DNA from 4 places in the Streptomyces sp. NPDC050418 genome. Region 1 is predicted to be linked to each of the others. Evidence: riboswitches for the same ligand, from Rfam matches in the RefSeq annotation. Region 1 holds a riboswitch; each other region holds the start of a gene.

Region 1 (4,508 bases):
CTGAGCCTTCCGGCAACCACAGCGGCGGGCCCGCCCCCACCCTCACCGGTGGGGGCGGGCCCGTTCCCGTTCCCCCGACGTCTTCTCGCCGCTGTGGGCTGTTCGCTCAGAGGACCCTCAATTCCGCATAAAGAACACTCAAAAACTGGCCGCCGTCATTCGCCGCCGAGACGACGTATGTCCCCTTTTCCCTATGCCGTCCGCCACATTGAGAACGTTTTGACCCTGTTGTCCGCGTGATAAAAGTTCCCAACCACCTGCCGGGCCGCCACCCATGGCCCGAGCGGGGGCGCCCCGCCGGCGGACCGCCGGTAGGCAATGGCTCCATCCACATCCGGGGGGATCGGGACCCGATCCGGGCACGTACGAAGCGCGTACGGCACGGCTCGGCATGGAGAAAGGCGCACCACCATGACCTCAGTGCAGGTCGATTCGAACAACGACGGCAGTGAGGCCGCGGAGTCCGACGAGGGGTACGAGCGGGGCCTCGGTGCCCGCCAGGTCCAGATGATCGCCATCGGCGGCGCCATCGGTGTGGGCCTCTTCCTCAAGGCCGGGGCCAACATCGAGAAGGCCGGCCCCAGCCTCATCCTCATGTACGCCCTCGCGGGCGTGATCATCTTCTTCATCATGCGGGCGCTCGGCGAGCTGCTCCTGTACCGCCCGGTGTCAGGCTCCTTCGCGGAGTACGCACGGGAATTCCTCGGCCCGTTCTTCGGATACGTGACCGGCTGGACGTACTGGCTCATGTGGATCGTCACGGGCATGGCGGAACTGACCGCCGCCGCGATCTACATCCATTACTGGTTCCCGGACATTCCGCAATGGACGACCGCGCTGGTCTTCCTCGTCCTGCTCTTCGGCCTGAACCTCATCTCCGTGAAGCTCTTCGGCGAGCTCGAGTTCTGGTTCTCGATGATCAAGGTCACCGCGCTGATCGGCATGATCGTGATCGGCCTCGGCGTCGTCACCTTCGGCTTCTCCGCCGCCGGCGACACCGCGAGCGTCTCCAACCTGTGGGACTACGACGGCTTCTTCCCGAACGGCATCGGCTCGTCCCTGATGACCCTGCAGGGCGTCATGTTCGCCTTCCTCGCCGTCGAGCTGGTCGGTGTGACCGCGGGCGAGTCCAAGGACCCCGAGAAGACCCTGCCGAAGGCCATCAACACCCTGCCGTGGCGGATCGCCCTCTTCTACGTGGGTGCCCTCACCGTCATCCTGTGCGTGGTCAAGTGGACCGAGTTCACCGCCGACCTGAGCCCGTTCGTCGCGGCCTTCGCGAAGATCGGCATCCCGGCCGGTGCCGCGATCGTCAACTTCGTCGTCCTCACCGCGGCGCTTTCCTCCTGCAACTCCGGCATGTACTCCACCGGCCGCATGCTGCGTGACCTCGCCTCCAACAACGAGGCGCCCAAGCGCGTGGGCGAACTGTCCTCCCGCCGCCTGCCGGCGATCGGCATCTCCATCTCGGTGGCCTTCATGGGCATCGGCGTGGTCCTCAACTACGTGGTCCCGGAGAAGGCCTTCGTGTACGTCACGTCGGTGGCGACCGCGGCCGGTATCTGGACCTGGCTGATGATCCTGATCAGCCACATCAAGTACCGCCACGCGGTCGACGCGGGCCGGCTGCCCGCCTCGAAGTTCCCGGCCCCCGGCGGCACCGTCTGCAGCTGGATCGCCGTGGCCTTCCTGCTCATGGTCACCGTGATGATCGGCCTCGACCCCGACGGCCGGATCAGCCTGTACGTCGGCGCCGTCTGGGCCGTGCTCCTCGGCATCGGCTGGTCGGTCCTGAAGTCCCGCAACCCGCAGATCGCGGAGCGCCGCGAGCTCGCGTACGCGGAGAAGTAGACCGGGACACCGGGATACGGGCACCCCTGCCAGGCGCCCGTCTCACGCCCGCGTCTCACCAGGTGGGCCAGGGATCTCGATTCCCTGGCCCACCTGCTTATGCTCGGCGACATGCTGACCCTCACCCAGGCCCTGTACGACCAGATCGTCGCGCACGCCCGCGCCGACCACCCCGACGAGGCCTGCGGCGTCGTCGCCGGACCCGTCGGCGAGGGCCGTCCCGAGCGGTTCATCCCGATGCTGAACGCCGCGCGCTCGCCCACGTTCTACGAGTTCGACTCGGGCGATCTGCTCAAGCTCTACCGCGAGATGGACGACCGCGACGAGGAGCCGGTGATCGTCTACCACTCGCACACGGCCACCGAGGCGTACCCCTCCCGTACGGACATCACGTATGCGAACGAGCCGGGCGCGCACTACGTCCTGGTCTCCACGGCGGACGCGGACGACGCGGGAGAGTTCCAGTTCCGCTCGTACCGGATCGTCGAGGGGGAGGTCACCGAAGAAGAGGTGAAGGTGGTCGGGGCATACTGAGCCTCGACCTAGGGCTGCAGGAGCCAGGAACCCGGTGCGAATCCGGGACGGTCCCGCCACTGTGACCGGCCAGCACGGCCGGAGAGTCAGGAACTGACCTGCCGCCTTTTCCACCGACTGGGGACGCGGAAATCCCCGGAGGAGGCCCAGCCATGTCCTGGCCCATAGCAGCCCGTACCCTCACGCGCGCCGCCGTCGCCACCGCCCTGCTCGCCCCGCTCGCCGCCTGTTCCACGGCTGCGGGCGACGCGAAGCCCGAGGCGACGGCCCCCGGATTCCCCTACACCGTGACCAACTGCGGCGTGAAGACCACCTTCACGGCGCCGCCCGAGCGCGCCGTCACGATGAACCAGCACGTCACCGAGGTGCTGCTCGAGCTCGGTCTGAAGGGCCGCATCGCGGGCACCGCCTATCTCGACGACGCCGTCCTGCCCGAGTACGCGAAGGACTACAAGTCCCGCCCGGTGCTCGCCGACGAGTACCCCTCGTACGAGAAGCTCCTGTCCGTGAACCCGGACTTCGTCTACGGCGGCTACGCGAGCGCCTTCGCCGGGAACGAGGGCCGCTCGCGCGACGCGCTCGCCAAGTCCGGGATCGACACCCGGCTCAACATCGAGGGCTGCAAGAAGTCCGCCGTGTCGGTGAAGGACCTCTACCGCGAGGTGCGCGAGGTCGGCAGCACCTTCGGGGTGCGCGGGCGCGCGGACGACTGGGTGCGCGAGTCCGAGCGGGAACTCGCCGCCACCGAACGGCAGTTGAAGGGCGTCGAACCCCTCACCGTGTTCGTCTACGACAGCGGCGACAAGACCGCGTTCACCGCGGGCGGCCGGGGCATCGGCAACGAGATCATCACCCGGGCCGGCGGCCGCAACGTCTTCGCCGACCTCGACAAGTCCTTCGGCGACGCCTCCTGGGAGAACGTCGTCGAACGCGCCCCCGAGGTCATCGTGATCTACGACTACGGGGCGCAGACCGTCGCCCAGAAGAAGCAGCGCCTGCTCGACGACCCCGCGCTCGCGGACGTCCCCGCGATCAGGAACAAGAAGTTCGCCGTGCTCCCGCTCTCGGACGCGGTGCTCGGCGTCCGCGCCCCCGCCGCCGTGGCGAAGCTGGCCGCCCAGCTTCACCCGGACGCGGTCAAGTGACGCGGAGCGCGGGCGGGTTGAAGCGGGATGCCGGTCCGGTGAGGTTCGGCCCCGGCCTCGCGGTGACGGTGCTCGCCGCCGCCCTCGCGGTGGCAGCCGTCGCCGGCCTGGCGCTCGGGCCGGTGAGGATCGCACCCGGCGAAGTCGTACGGATCCTCACCGGCGGCGCCGAACCGAGCCCGCTGCGCACCATCGTGCTCGACGTCCGGCTGCCCCGGGTGCTGCTCGGTGCGGTCATCGGCGCGGGCCTCGCCGTGATCGGCACGGTCCTGCAGGCCCTCGTCCGCAATCCGCTGGCCGATCCGTTCCTGCTCGGCGTCTCCTCGGGGGCGTCGGCGGGCGCGGTGTCCGTGATCGTGCTGGGCATCGGCGCGGGCGTGGCCATGACGGTCACCATCCCCGCGGCCGCCTTCGCCGGCGCGATGGGCTCCCTGGCCCTCGTCTACGTCCTCGCCCGCGGCCGCGGCGGCGCCATGACCGGGGCCCGGCTCGTGCTCGCGGGCGTGGCCGTCGCGTACATCCTGTCCGCCCTGACCAGCCTGCTCCTCGTCACATCCGCCGACGCCAACCACGTGCAGGAGGTCCTGTACTGGACCCTCGGCGGACTCGGCAGCGCCCGCTGGGACATGCTCGCGCTGCCCGCCGTGACCCTGCTGGCCGGCACGCTCGTCCTGGTCACGCTGGCCCGGCCGCTCGATCTGCTGCTCGCGGGGGAGGAGGGCGCGACCGTGCTCGGCCTGGACACGGGCCGGTTCCGTGCCGCCGTGTTCGTCCTCGCCTCGCTGCTCACCGGCGCGGCCGTGGCCTACAGCGGGGCCATCGGCTTCGTCGGCCTGATGGTGCCGCACGCCGCGCGGATGGTGGTGGGCGCGGGCCACCGCCGCCTGCTGCCCGTCGTGGCGCTCGGGGGCGCGCTGTTCCTGGTCGTCGCGGACCTGGCCGCCCGGACGGTGGCGGCGCCCCAGGACATCCCGGTCG
Region 2 (4,508 bases), on a different contig from region 1:
GTCGAGGTCGCCAAGACGATCTCCAGCGGCCTGGTCAGTGAGGACGGGATCCAACCCGAAGTGATCCTCGCGGCGCTCGTCGGCGCCATCCTGTGGAACCTGCTGACCTGGCTGGTCGGCCTCCCGTCCAGTTCGTCGCACGCCCTCATGGGCGGTCTGATCGGTGCCACCGTCGCCTCGATCGGCTTCGGCGGGGTCAACGGCGATGTCGTCGTCACCAAGGTCCTCATCCCCGCGATCGCCGCGCCCCTCGTGGCCGGCCTCGCCGCGATGCTCGCGACCCGCCTGACGTACAAGCTCGGCAAGAACGTCGGTGAGAAGACGTCGGCGAAGGGCTACCGCGCCGGCCAGATCGCCTCCGCCGGTCTGGTCTCGCTGGCCCACGGCACCAACGACGCCCAGAAGACGATGGGCATCATCACCCTGGCCCTGGTCGCCGGCGGCGCGCTCGCGCCCGGCTCCAACCCGCCGGTCTGGGTCATCGTCTCCGCCGGTCTGGCCATCGCGCTCGGCACCTACCTGGGCGGCTGGCGCATCATCCGCACCATGGGCAAGGGCCTCACCGACCTGCAGCCGCAGCAGGGCTTCGCCGCCCAGACCTCGGCCGCCGCGGTCATCCTGGCCTCGTCGAACCTGGGCTTCTCGCTCTCCACCACGCACTCCTGCTCGGGTGCCGTGATGGGTGCGGGTCTCGGCCGCAAGGGCGGCGTCGTGCGCTGGTCCACCGCGACCCGGATGTTCGTGGCCTGGGGTCTGACCCTGCCGGCCGCCGGTCTGGTCGCCGCGGGCGCCGAGTTCGTGGCCCGTCAGGGCGACTGGGGTGTCGCGGTCGTCGCGGTCTTCCTCGTGGCCTCCTGCGCGGCGATCTGGCTGATCTCGCGCCGCCAGGTCGTCGACCACAACAACGTGAACGAGGTCGACACCCCGGCCGCCGGCGAGCCGGCTGTCGACGGTCCCGGCGTCGTGACCACCGCCATCGCCGCGGTGACCCCGCCGCCGACCGCTGCCGCGGAAGCCGCCGAGGCGGCCGAGGCACCGGCCGCGAGCGCCGTCAAGACCACCATCCCGGCCCCCGCCCCTGCTGCCGACTCCACGCAGCCGGCCGGTGCGACCGCCTGACGCGGCGCGTCCGACACGTAAGGAATCAGCAGCATGAACATCGACTGGGCAGCTCTGGGCTCCGTCTTCGGCGTCAGCCTCCTGGCCACGGTCCTTCTCGTGGGCCTGTTCACCCTGGGCATCCTCGGCCTCTCCAAGCAGGAGGAGGCCGCCGCACAGGGCGGTTCCGCCGCGCTGGCCCGCACCGGCGCGTACGCCTGCTTCGCGCTGTGCGTGGCGGCGGTGTCGTTCGGGATCTTCCTGATCGTCAGCTGAGGTCGTCGGCCTGATCGTCGGCCGAGGTCGCGAACAGCGGCTGAAGCAGTACCGAAGCGCCCGTCGTCCGACCCCCGTTCCGGGTCGGACGACGGGCGCTTCGGCGTACGCCGGTGTGTGTCTGCGCACACTCTTCCGTCGCAGGTCAACGCCGAGTTGACGGGTGTTCTCGGTGCGTGGTGGACTGCCGGAGCCAATACGGCAGCAGCAGAGGAAGCCGGTGCGAATCCGGCGCGGTCCCGCCACTGTGACCGGGGAGTTGATCCCCGGGAGTCAGGAACTCTCGCCGCCGTCTCCTTCTGACCAGGGCGTGGACACCCTGAGTGAGGACGTATCGCGATGCGCGGCTGCTCTGCTCCGCCGGTTCCCCCGCCCTCCCTTGCTGCGGGATGTACGCCGAGTACCTCCCGCATGCGCGTTCTCCGAGGCGTGACGGCCGGCTGACCGGTGAGTGCCGATCGCACTTTCGCGTACGGCGCCGCGGCCGGCCTCCTCGGTGACCTGGTGTTCGGCGATCCTCGCCGTGGGCATCCGGTCGCCGCGTTCGGGCGCGCCGCGAGCGCCGTCGAGCGTGTCCTGTGGCGCGACCACAAGGCCGCCGGCGTCCTGCACACCGCTTTCTGCGCGGGCGGCGCGGTGGCCCTGGGAACGCTCGCGGCCGGCGCCGTACGCCGCTCCCCCGCCGCCTCCGTCGCGCTGACGGCCGTCGCCACCTGGTCGGTGGTGGGCGGCACTTCGCTCGCGCGCGAAGCGTGGCTCATCGCCTCGGCGCTGGACGCGGGCGATCTCGCGGGCGCGCGCGAGCGGCTGCCGCATCTGTGCGGCCGTGATCCGCAGGCGCTCGACGAGGCGGGCATCGCGCGCGCCGTCGTGGAGTCGGTCGCCGAGAACACCTCGGACGCGGTGGTGGGTGCGCTGGTGTGGGGTGCGGTGGCGGGGGTGCCCGGTCTCGTCGGGTTCCGTGCGGTGAACACGCTGGACGCGATGGTCGGCCACAAGTCACCCCGATACCTGAACTACGGCTGGGCTTCGGCCCGGCTCGACGACGTCGCGGGGTGGCCGGGTGCCCGGCTCACCGCGTGCCTCGCCGTGCTCGCGGGCGGTGACCCGCGGGGTGCGGTGCGCGCGTGGCGGCAGGACGCGGGGAAGCATCCCAGCCCCAACGCAGGCCCGGTGGAGGCCTCTTTCGCGGGCGCGCTCGGCGTACGGCTGGGGGGTGTTCTCTCGTACGGGGGTCGAGTGGAGCACCGCCCTGTCCTGAACGACGCCGGGCGCGCCGTCCACGTGGCGGATGTCGAACGGGCCGTGCGGCTCGCGCGGCGGGTGAACTGGCTGGCGTTCGCGGTGGCCGCGGCGGGTGGTGCGGTCGTGGGCCGTGTGTCGCGTGGCGGACTGCGGCGGATGCGTACAGGAAGAGGGATGGCATGAGCGGTGGACTGCTGGTCGCCGGGACCACGTCGGATGCCGGGAAGAGCGTGGTCACCGCGGGGATCTGCCGCTGGCTGGTGCGGCAGGGGGTGTCGGTCGCGCCGTTCAAGGCGCAGAACATGTCCCTCAACTCCTTTGTGACGCGCGAGGGCGCGGAGATCGGCCGGGCGCAGGCGATGCAGGCGCAGGCCGCACGGGTGGAGCCCACTGCGCTGATGAACCCGGTGCTGCTCAAGCCCGGCAGTGACCGGTCGAGTCAGGTCGTCCTGATGGGGAAGCCGGTCGGCGAGATGAGCGCCCGCGGCTACCACGGCGGGCGGCAGGAGGCGCTGCTCGGGACGGTCGTGGACTGCCTGGAGCAGCTGCGGAGTTCGTACGACGCGGTGATCTGCGAGGGGGCCGGGAGTCCCGCGGAGATCAACCTGCGCCGCACCGACATCGTGAACATGGGGATCGCACGGGCCGCACGCTTCCCGGTGGTCGTGGTCGGCGACATCGACCGCGGCGGGGTCTTCGCGTCCTTCTTCGGTACGACGGCGCTGCTGAGCAAGGAGGACCAGGAGCTGGTCGCCGGGTATCTGGTGAACAAGTTCCGCGGGGATGTCTCGTTGCTCGAACCGGGCCTGGACATGCTCAAGGGGCTCACCGGGCGCGCCACTTACGGGGTGCTGCCGTTCGCGCACGGGCTCGGGATCGACGAGGAGGACGGGCTCCGGGTCTCGCTGCGCGGCGCGGTGCGCGAGTCGGAGGTCGCGCCGCCGGTCGGTGACGAGGTGCTGCGGGTCGCGGTGTGCGCGATCCCGCTGATGTCGAACTTCACCGATGTGGACGCGCTCGCGGCAGAGCCGGGCGTGGTGGTCCGATTCGTGGACCGGCCCGAGGAGTTGGTCGACGCGGATCTCGTCGTGATCCCGGGAACTCGCGGGACCGTCGCGGCGTTGGCATGGTTGAGACGGCGGGGATTCGAGTCGGCGCTGAGGCGCAGGGCAGCCGAGGGACGCCCGATTCTGGGGATCTGTGGCGGATTCCAGATCCTGGGCGAGCACATCGAGGACGAGATCGAGTCCCGCGAGGGAGCGGTGGACGGGCTGGGCTTGCTGCCCGTCCGCGTCCGCTTCCGGCGCGAGAAGACGCTGACGCGTCCAGTGGGCAGGGCACTGGGCGAAAACGTCGAAGGTTACGAGATTCATCACGGGGTCGCCGAAGTGCTCGGCGGTGAGCCGTTCCTGGACGGCTGCCGGGTCGGCGGTGTGTGGGGCACGCATTGGCACGGGTCGCTGGAGAGCGACGCGTTCCGCCGTGCGTTCCTGCGTGCTGTCGCGGCGGACGCGGGCCGGCGTTTTGTGCCCGCCGACGACACGAGCTTCGGTGCTCTGCGCGAGGAGCAGCTGGACCGGCTCGGCGACCTCATCGAGGAGCACGCGGACACCTCCGCGCTGCTCAGGCTGATCGAGACCGGTGCGCCATCCGGTCTTCCTTTCATCGCTCCGGGGGCACCTTCATGACCGTTCTTCTTCTGTCCACCGCCGATACGGATCTCCTCGCGGCGCGGGCGTCCGACGCGCCGTACCGCATAGGCAATCCGATGCGGGTGGATGTCACCGAGGAGTTGCCCGGGCTGCTCGACGGCGTCGACATCGCCGTGGTGCGGCTGCTCGGCGGCAAGCGGGCCTGGGAGGACGGGCTCGCGGCGCTGCGCGCGTCCG
Region 3 (4,508 bases), on a different contig from region 1:
CCGAGCTCCGCGCGTGGCTGCGCAAGGACACCGCGGTGGCGGCATGGGTGGAGGAGTGGACCGGCCTCTCCGCCGCGAAGCCCGCCGCGGCCGTTGCGCTGACCGGCGCCATCACGGCCTGGCCGCAACTCCACGGCACCGTCGGCCTGGAGGCCGCCGGTCAGTTCACCGGGATGGGGCACGCGCCGGCAACGCTGCTCGCCGTGCAGGTGGACATGCTGGCCGACACGTTCCAACTGGCGTGAGGGAGCTCATCTCCCTCGCCGATGACGAGGGGAACAGCGTCACCGTCAGCGTTCTGGGGCGCAGCCCTGTATGGAACGCGGGGCTCGACGCCGAGATCGTCGTCAGGACACCGTTCGTGTCCGGTCGTATCGGCTTGGTGCTGTCGGCCTCGAAACTGGCAGGTTGGGCCGCCGCGCTGCACGGTCTCGACACCGGCGAAGACGTGGTGTGGATGGAGTGGGACCGAGGGCCGACCCTCTCCATCCAGCTCACCGGTGAGCGTGACTGCCCCGAGGTGGTCGTGGAGGACGAGTCGGGGTCCATGGTCACCGTGCGGGTTCCGATAGTCCCCCCGGACGACTGGATCGCCGACCATCGGCAACGCCTGCGCGAGGTCTCGGATCACTGGGTTCCCATGCTGTCAGCCTAGGGAGACATGCCCCTCACATGCTGCTCGGTTCAAGACCGGATCGGATCCGGGCCGGCGTCTCCTGGCGCGCTGACAGCCAATACTTCGGCTGCCAATACGTCGACTGCCACTACGTCGACCGCGCGCCTCAACCGTCGGCAGGCGCGCGGGGCATCGGAGGGTGCGAGCGTGATCTCGGCGGTGGCGCGGGCGGATCCGTGGGTTCGGTAGGTCATTTCCAGTACCGGAACGGAACGCAGCGTGGAGACGATTCGGGCCAGGATCTCGGGGGAGTGGCGGAGGGTCACTGCGAGGCGCGCAGTGTCGTACGGAGATGGGGTTGCTCCGGTCGGCGCAGCGGTGCCGTCGCCGCTGCCCGCCGTCAGGGTGGGAACGTTGAGCGTCATGGCGTGTGCTTCCTCGCTGGAATCTGGGGCCGGATCCGGCCGTCTGCATGGGGGCGAAAGCAAAAAGACCCCTCGCGGAATGCGAGAGGTCTGCGTGTGGGCGGTGAGTACCCGGGAGGGGTGGCCTCCGGGTCAACTCGATGCCGACACGCCGCAGCTGATAATGAGCTGACGCAGCATGGTCCGGATGCTGGCACGTATCTCGGTCCGCGACAACGTCGTCTCATGGGGCGGACAGGGGCGGCCTCCGTGCTCAAGGTGACCGAGGATCATGGCTCCCTGCTTCCGTGCCGCATGTCACGGTCCGGAATGTGAACGGCCGTGTCCGCGCTCGGGCGGATGCCTCTAGGCTGGCCGGGCAGCTGGTTCGCCCCGTCCGCCAGGCGGGATGCGTCGTAAGAGGGAACCCGGTGGGAATCCGGGACTGCCCCGCAGCGGTGAGTGGGAACGACCGCCGTCATACGCACTGGATCCGACGTACCGGATCCGGGAAGCGACGGCCAGTAGGTGTCCTGTGTACGCAGTCGGTACGCAGGGCGTGTCCGCGAGTCCGAAGACCTGCCCGTTGCCCGCGTACGAGACGTCTCGTACGCGGATATCCCGGTGACCTCGTGGGCGGGTCGGCGTACATATCAGGCGGACGGACCGTGCCATCCCGCGCACGCTCGCACCGCCCGGTCACGTACCCCTTCGCGCTCCCGTCCCGTCTCCGGGATCTCAGGGATTCATCTCGCGAAGGAGATCTCCGTGACCACGAAGTCCGCAGCCGCGGCAGCACGGGCCACCGTGTACGGCTACCCACGCCAGGGCCGCAACCGCGAACTAAAGAAGGCCGTTGAGGGGTACTGGAAGGGCACGGTCACCGCCGATGACCTCCGGCAGACCGCACGGGACCTGCGCCGCACCAACTGGCAGCAGCTGTCCGATGCCGGCCTCCATGAGGTGCCGACCGGCGACTTCTCGTACTACGACCACGTTCTGGACACCACCGTCATGGTGGGTGCTGTTCCCGATCGCCACCGCGACGCCGTCGCCGCCGACGCATTGGACGGCTACTTCGCGATGGCGCGCGGCACGCAGGACGTCGCCCCGCTGGAGATGACGAAGTGGTTCGACACCAACTACCACTACCTCGTACCCGAGTTGGGTCCCGACACCGTTTTCGCCTCGGATGCGACGAAGCAGGTCACCGAACTGCGTGAGGCCGTATCGCTCGGTCTGAGCGGGCGTCCGGTCCTGGTCGGTCCGGTCACGTACCTGCTGCTCGCGAAGCCCGCACCGGGCGTGGCGGCCGGCTTCGAGCCGCTGACGCTCCTCGACCGTCTGCTGCCGGTGTACGCGGAGGTCCTCGCGGATCTGCGTGCGGCGGGCGCCGAGTGGGTGCAGCTCGACGAGCCCGCCCTGGTCCAGGACCGCACGCCGGCCGAGCTGAACGCCGCCGCGCGCGCCTACCGCGAACTCGGCACCCTCACCGACCGGCCCAAGCTCCTTGTCGCCTCCTACTTCGACCGTCTCGGCGAGGCGCTGCCAGTTCTCGCGAAGGCCCCCGTCGACGGTCTCGCGCTCGACTTCACGGACGCGGCCGCCGCCAACCTCGACGCGCTCGCCGCCGTGGGCGGACTGCCCGGCAAGCGCCTGATCGCGGGTGTCGTCAACGGACGCAACATCTGGATCAACGACCTGGAGACGTCACTCGCCACGCTCGGCACGCTGCTCGGGCTCGCCGGACAGGTGGACGTGGCCGCCTCCTGCTCGCTGCTGCACGTACCGCTGGACGCAACCGCCGAGCGTGACATCGAGCCGCAGATCCTGCGCTGGCTCGCCTTCGCCCGCCAGAAGACCGCGGAAGTCGTCACCTTGGCCAAGGGCCTGACGCAGGGCACGGGCGCCATCGCGGCGGAACTGGCCGCGAACCGCGCCGACCTGGCCTCCCGTGCCACCTCGCCGATCACCCGGGATCCGGCGGTACGCGCACGCGCCGCCGCCGTCACGGACGCCGACGGCCGACGCGCCTCGGCCTACGAGCAGCGCGCCACGGCCCAGCGCGCCCATCTCGGTCTGCCGCTGCTGCCGACCACGACCATCGGCTCGTTCCCGCAAACCGCCGACCTGCGCACCGCCCGTGCCGACCTGCGCGCCGGACGCCTCGACGCCGTCGGCTACGAGGAGCGCATCAAGGCCGAGATCCAGGAGGTCATCTCCTTCCAGGAGAAGGCCGGGCTCGACGTTCTCGTGCACGGCGAGCCCGAACGCAACGACATGGTGCAGTACTTCGCCGAACAGCTCACCGGCTACCTCGCCACGCAACACGGCTGGGTGCAGTCGTACGGCACCCGCTACGTGCGCCCGCCGGTCCTGGCCGGCGACATCGCGCGGCCCGAGCCGATGACGGTGCGCTGGACCTCGTACGCCCAGTCACTCACCGACCGCCCGGTCAAGGGAATGCTGACCGGCCCGGTCACCATGCTCGCCTGGTCCTTCGTCCGCGACGACCAGCCCCTCGCGGACACGGCACGCCAGGTTGCTCTTGCCCTGCGCGACGAAGTGTGCGATCTGGAAGCCGCCGGCACATCGGTCATCCAGGTCGACGAGCCGGCGCTGCGCGAAACACTGCCACTGCGTGGCGCCGACCACCCTGCCTACCTCGCCTGGTCCACCGAGGCATTCCGCCTCACCACCGGCGCCGTACAGGACGCCACCCAGATCCACACCCACATGTGCTACGCCGAGTTCGGCGACATCGTCCAGGCCATCGACGACCTCGACGCCGACGTCATCAGCCTGGAAGCGGCCCGCTCCCACATGCAGATCGCCCGCGAACTCGCCACCCACGGCTACCCGCGCGAGGCGGGCCCCGGGGTGTACGACATCCACTCACCGCGCGTACCCGGAACGGACGACACAGCCGCACTGCTGCGCAAGGGCCTGGAAGCACTCCCGCCCCAGCGGCTGTGGGTCAACCCCGACTGCGGCCTGAAGACGAGGGGCTGGCCGGAGACCAGGGCATCGCTGGAGAACCTGGTGGCCGCTGCGCGCATCGTTCGAGCTGAACTCACGTAGCCCGACTGCGAGTCAAGAGGCGGGAGAGGCGACATGCTTGCCTCTCCCGCCCTCTGCGGCAGGCGAGGGCCCACCCTGATCCCGGCGCCATCACTTCGCCTGCTGACCGTTGCGCCGGCGGCGGCTACCGTGCGGGGATGGCGGAGCATCCGGGGCTCGGTGTGATGGTGGCGCGCTTGCTCGAGCGTCGAGGGTTGGGTGCCGAAAGTCTGGCGCACGGTGCTGGGCTTGAGGTGGATGAGGTTCGTGCGGTCCTCGCAGGTGGCGGCCCGAGGGAGGAGTTTCTCCGGTGCGTTGGACCCGAACTCGGTGTCCGGGCCGTGGACTTGTACATCCTCGCGGGGCTGGAGGTCCCGGACGAGATGGCACCGATCGACGCATCGGCCGCGCCGTATGTGCGGCATACG
Region 4 (4,508 bases), on a different contig from region 1:
GGCGATGCGGGCGCGCAGGGCGGTCCAGCGCTCGGGCCAGTTCAGGGTCGCGTCGTAGTGGTCGGGGTGCAGGACGCCGCGGGCGGTGCGGGTCTTGTCCCAGGCCGGGAGCGGGCCGTCCTTTGCGGCGAGGTCGCAGGACGCCTCGTATGCCGCGAGCATGATGCGTTCGGCGATACGGGTGGACAGGGCACGGGCCTCGGGCGAGTCGAAGGGCAGGCGGAGCTTGAAGAAGACGTCCTGCAGGCCCATGGCGCCCAGACCCACCGGGCGCCAGCGGGCGTTGGAGCGGCCCGCCTGCTCGGTCGGGTAGAAGTTGATGTCGACGACGCGGTCGAGGAAGGTGACGGCCGTGCGGACGGTTTCGTCCAGGCGCTCCCAGGCGATGGAGTCGCCCCGTACGAAAGAACCGAGGTTGACCGAGCCCAGGTTGCAGACGGCCGTCTCCCCGTCGTCCGTCACCTCCAGGATCTCGGTGCACAGGTTCGAGCTGTGGACGGTGTGGCCGGGCTCCGCGGTCTGGTTGGCGGTGCGGTTCGCGGCGTCCTTGAAGGTCATCCAGCCGTTGCCGGTCTGCGCGAGGGTGCGCATCATGCGGCCGTACAGGTCGCGGGCCGGGATGGTCTTCGACGCCTTCCCGTCCGCTTCGGCCCGGCGGTACGCGGCGTCGAACTCATCGCCCCACAGGTCGACGAGCTCGGGCACGTCGGCGGGCGAGAACAGCGACCAGTCGCCGCCCGCCTCGACGCGGCGCATGAACTCGTCCGGGATCCAGTGCGCGAGATTGAGGTTGTGGGTGCGGCGGGCGTCCTCGCCGGTGTTGTCGCGCAGTTCGAGGAACTCCTCGATGTCCGCGTGCCAGGTCTCCAGGTAGACGGCCGCGGCGCCCTTCCTGCGCCCGCCCTGATTGACCGCCGCCACCGACGCGTCGAGGGTCTTCAGGAACGGGACGATGCCGTTGGAGTGCCCGTTCGTGCCGCGGATCAGGGAGCCGCGGGCGCGGATACGGGAGTAGGCGAGGCCGATGCCGCCGGCGTGCTTGGAGAGGCGGGCGACCTGGTGGTAGCGGTCGTAGATCGAGTCGAGCTCGTCGAGGGGCGAGTCCAGGAGGTAGCAGGAGGACATCTGCGGGTGGCGGGTGCCGGAGTTGAAGAGCGTCGGCGAGGACGGCAGGTAGTCCAGGCGGCTCATCAGCCGGTACAGGGCGGCCACTTCGTCCACGGAGCCCGTGGACTCGTCGGCGGCGAGACCGGCGGCCACGCGCAGCATGAAGTGCTGCGGCGTCTCGATGACCTTGCGCGTGATCGGGTGGCGCAGGAGGTAGCGGGAGTAGACCGTGCGCAGGCCGAAGTAGCCGAAGCGGTCGTCGGCGGCCGGGTCGATGAGCGCGTCGAGGGTCGCGTGGTGCACCCACACGAACTCGGCGGTGCGGTCGGCGATCAGGCCTTCGCGGTGCCCGGTCGAGACGGACTCGGTGAAGGTGCGCACGCCCTGCGTGGCGGCCTCGTCGGCGATCGTGCGGGTGAGGAGGCGGGCGGCGAGCTTCGCGTACGCGGGGTCCTCGGCGATGAGTCCGGCGGCCGCCTCCGTGGCGAGCTCGCGCAGCTCGGCCTCGTCGGCGCGGGCGCTGCGGCCGCGCAGCGCGGCGGCGGCGACCCGGCCGGGGTCGGTGTCGGGGAGGTCCGCGGTCAGATCGGTGAGGGTCCGCAGGAGAGCGGCACCGGGCTGGTCCTGGACGGTCTCATCGGCGGCGGCCGCGGCGGCCCGCCCGGTCGCCGGATCCACTGGCGCGATGGTCACGGGGTGCACTCCCTCGCTCGGCTCCGGGCCGTGCGGCGAGGCGGTGTGCACGAGGTGTACGCGGGCAGGGCGCACCCCTCGGCGTCCACCGGCCCATTCCGCGAGGCCCGGACGTCAACGGCGCCCGGACCGGTCGGCTCGGGCGCGCTGCCGGCAGGTCCTCGGACTCGCCAAGGCCCTTGTGCGGGCCCTGAACACCGTTGCGGGACAGTCCCGGATTCACACCGGATTCCCCTGCGACGACAGCGAGCATGAGCATACATGTTGTGCCGCGCCCGGACGGCATGCCCATATGTTGTGTCGGCGGGGCCGCGATGTGCTGCCGGTCGGGGTGGCGCGGGAGTTGGGCGCCTGCGGGACTTCGCGGACTCGGCCTAGAACGTGAGGACGTACGAGAGCAGCTGCAGGTCGTCCCGGTCCGGGAGGGGATTCCAGTCACGGTCCGGGGTGCGGACGAAGCCGAGGCGTTCGTAGATGCGGTGCGCGCTGTGCATCATGTGCTGGGTCGAGAGCGCGACGCCGGTGCAGTCCGCCGCCCGCGCCCGGTCGACGCAGGCCCGTACGAGCGCTTCGCCCGCTCCGCGTCCGCGGCCCGCGTGGGCCACGGCCAGGGCGCGGAACTCGGCCTCGCCGGGACGGGCGATCTGCGCCTGCGGGGTCCCGTACCGCGCGAACGTGACGCCGCCGAGCAGCTGTTCGCCGTCGACGGCGACGAGGACGTCGGAGGTGGCGGCGCGGCCCGCCACGTCGCGCAGGGTCGGGATGTACGGGTCGTCCTCGCCGTAGTCGAGCAGGCCGTCGGCGAGGTAGACGTGGACGGTGAGGTCGCCGAGCGCTTCGTACTCGCCGGGCAGTGCGGGCCTGATCGTGAAGTCCATGCCCGCATTCTGCCGCCCGGGTGCCGGGGCGGCTCAAGCGGTTTACGCGGCGCGCGAGTAGCTGACGCGGGCGGACGGCGTGGCGCCGGCCGCGTCGGTGGCACCGGCAGCGCCCGCCGCATCGGTGGCGCCGGACGCGTCGGCGGCGAGCTCGCGCCGCTCGGCCTGCCGCAGCTGCCGGTCGATCCGGCGCTCGCGGGCCTGCCCGGCGAGCGCGGGGCCCGCGACGAGGGCGAAGAGGACGAGGAAGGTGAACCAGTCGAGGAGGGTCTGTGTCGTCATGCCCTTACGATCCCGCGCACGGCCGCGCACGGTCAGTGGCAGGACTGCCGCGCACCCTCGATTTCCTGCCAGTCACGCGGCACACTGGCAGACATGCTTCAAAACGTTGCAGCAGTGCTCCTGAACGGGGTCCATCCCTTCGAACTCGGCGTCGTCTGCGAGGTGTTCGGCCTCGACCGCAGCGACGAGGGCCTGCCCGTCTACGACTTCGCCGTGGCCTCCGCCGAGGGTCCCGAACTCTCCACGCACGCGGGCTTCTCGGTCCACGTGGAACACGGCCTGGAGCGTCTGGAGGAGGCCGATCTGATCGCCGTGCCCGCGGGGCAGGCGTATGTGAACCGCGCCTATCCGCCGGAGCTCCTCGACGCGCTGCGCCGCGGAGTGGACCGGGGCGCGCGGATCCTGTCCGTGTGCTCGGGGGTGTTCGTGCTCGGGGCGGCGGGCCTGCTCGACGGGCGGGAGTGCGCGGTGCACTGGAAGCACGCGCAGGAGCTGGCGATCCGGCATCCGCGGGCCAAGGTGCTGCCCGATGTGCTGTACGTGGACGAGGGGCCGGTGATCACCTCGGCGGGCACGGCCGCCGGGATCGACGCCTGTCTGCACATCGTGCGCACCGAGCACGGCACGGAGGTCGCCAACGCGATAGCGCGCCGCATGGTCGTACCGCCCCATCGGGACGGCGGGCAGGCGCAGTTCGTGGCGCGGCCGCTGCCCCGGACACCCTGCGACACCGTGGGCGGGGTGCTGACGTGGATGGAGCGGCATCTCGACGAGGAGATCACGGTCGAGCAGCTCGCGGAGCGGGCGCTGATGTCGCCGCGGACGTTCGCGCGCCGCTTCAAGGAGGAGACGGGGACGACGCCGTACCGCTGGCTGCTGCGCCAACGGCTGCTGCTCGCACAGCAGTTGCTGGAGTCGGGCGACGAGACGGTGGACACGATCGCGGGCCGTACGGGCTTCGGCACCGCGGCGGCGCTGCGCCACCAGTTCCTGCGCGCGCTGGGCACGACACCCAACGCGTACCGGAGGACGTTCCGGGGGCCGATGCCTTTCAGCCCGGCCGGCGTCTGAGACGGCAGCGGGTGGGGGCGGGGCTCACGCGCCCGCCCCCACCCGGAGAACGCCTACGCGTTGGGAACCACCTCGTAGCGAGGCGTCCCCTCCTCCATCTGCCGCAGCGCGTCCTTGCGGTCCCGCTTCGACAGCCGGTCGATGTACAGGTACCCGTACAGGTGGTCCGTCTCGTGCTGCAGGCAGCGCGCGAAGTAGCCGGTGCCGCGGACCTTGATCGGGTTGCCCTTCTCGTCCTGCCCGGTGACCTCGGCGTAGTCGGGCCGCGCCAGCGACACGTACGCGGTGGGGACGGACAGGCAGCCCTCGTTGTTGTCGTCGAGGACCCGCCGGTCGGCCGGGAGTTCGGTGAGCACGGGGTTCACGACCACACCCGTGTGACGGACGCCCTGGTCGTCGGGGCAGTCGTAGACGAAGACCTTCTTGTCGACGCCGATCTGGTTCGCGGCCAGACCCACGCCTTCGGCGACCCGCTGG

What was found. Region 1 has a riboswitch for cobalamin ahead of ACIBI4_RS20835 (ABC transporter substrate-binding protein). Riboswitches for the same ligand answer to the same signal wherever they lie in the genome.
Region 2: linked by a shared signal. The riboswitch ahead of ACIBI4_RS15590 (cobalamin biosynthesis protein) and the one ahead of ACIBI4_RS20835 (ABC transporter substrate-binding protein) in region 1 are both predicted to bind cobalamin.
Region 3: linked by a shared signal. The riboswitch ahead of metE (5-methyltetrahydropteroyltriglutamate--homocysteine S-methyltransferase) and the one ahead of ACIBI4_RS20835 (ABC transporter substrate-binding protein) in region 1 are both predicted to bind cobalamin.
Region 4: linked by a shared signal. The riboswitch ahead of ACIBI4_RS23595 (ribonucleoside-diphosphate reductase subunit alpha) and the one ahead of ACIBI4_RS20835 (ABC transporter substrate-binding protein) in region 1 are both predicted to bind cobalamin.

Annotation. Positions count from the first base shown of each region.
Region 1 is NZ_JBITIG010000008.1:150,313-154,820, forward strand. Features, by position in the region: gene ACIBI4_RS20820 (alanine/glycine:cation symporter family protein) at 1-4, shown strand, start outside; gene ACIBI4_RS20825 (amino acid permease) at 412-1,851, shown strand; gene ACIBI4_RS20830 (Mov34/MPN/PAD-1 family protein) at 1,963-2,385, shown strand; cobalamin riboswitch at 2,349-2,502, shown strand; gene ACIBI4_RS20835 (ABC transporter substrate-binding protein) at 2,538-3,530, shown strand; gene ACIBI4_RS20840 (FecCD family ABC transporter permease) at 3,569-4,508, shown strand, end outside.
Region 2 is NZ_JBITIG010000006.1:64,395-68,902, forward strand. Features, by position in the region: gene ACIBI4_RS15580 (anion permease) at 1-1,119, shown strand, start outside; gene ACIBI4_RS15585 (hypothetical protein) at 1,153-1,374, shown strand; cobalamin riboswitch at 1,537-1,678, shown strand; gene ACIBI4_RS15590 (cobalamin biosynthesis protein) at 1,822-2,802, shown strand; gene ACIBI4_RS15595 (cobyric acid synthase) at 2,799-4,307, shown strand; gene cobN (cobaltochelatase subunit CobN) at 4,304-4,508, shown strand, end outside.
Region 3 is NZ_JBITIG010000002.1:153,151-157,658, reverse strand. Features, by position in the region: gene ACIBI4_RS04920 (TetR/AcrR family transcriptional regulator) at 1-245, shown strand, start outside; gene ACIBI4_RS04915 (DUF5959 family protein) at 242-655, shown strand; gene ACIBI4_RS04910 (hypothetical protein) at 685-1,041, opposite strand; cobalamin riboswitch at 1,388-1,622, shown strand; gene metE (5-methyltetrahydropteroyltriglutamate--homocysteine S-methyltransferase) at 1,789-4,101, shown strand; gene ACIBI4_RS04900 (hypothetical protein) at 4,239-4,508, shown strand, end outside.
Region 4 is NZ_JBITIG010000009.1:294,411-298,918, reverse strand. Features, by position in the region: gene ACIBI4_RS23595 (ribonucleoside-diphosphate reductase subunit alpha) at 1-1,800, opposite strand, end outside; cobalamin riboswitch at 1,935-2,066, opposite strand; gene ACIBI4_RS23590 (GNAT family N-acetyltransferase) at 2,175-2,678, opposite strand; gene ACIBI4_RS23585 (hypothetical protein) at 2,721-2,960, opposite strand; gene ACIBI4_RS23580 (helix-turn-helix domain-containing protein) at 3,054-4,031, shown strand; gene def (peptide deformylase) at 4,085-4,508, opposite strand, start outside.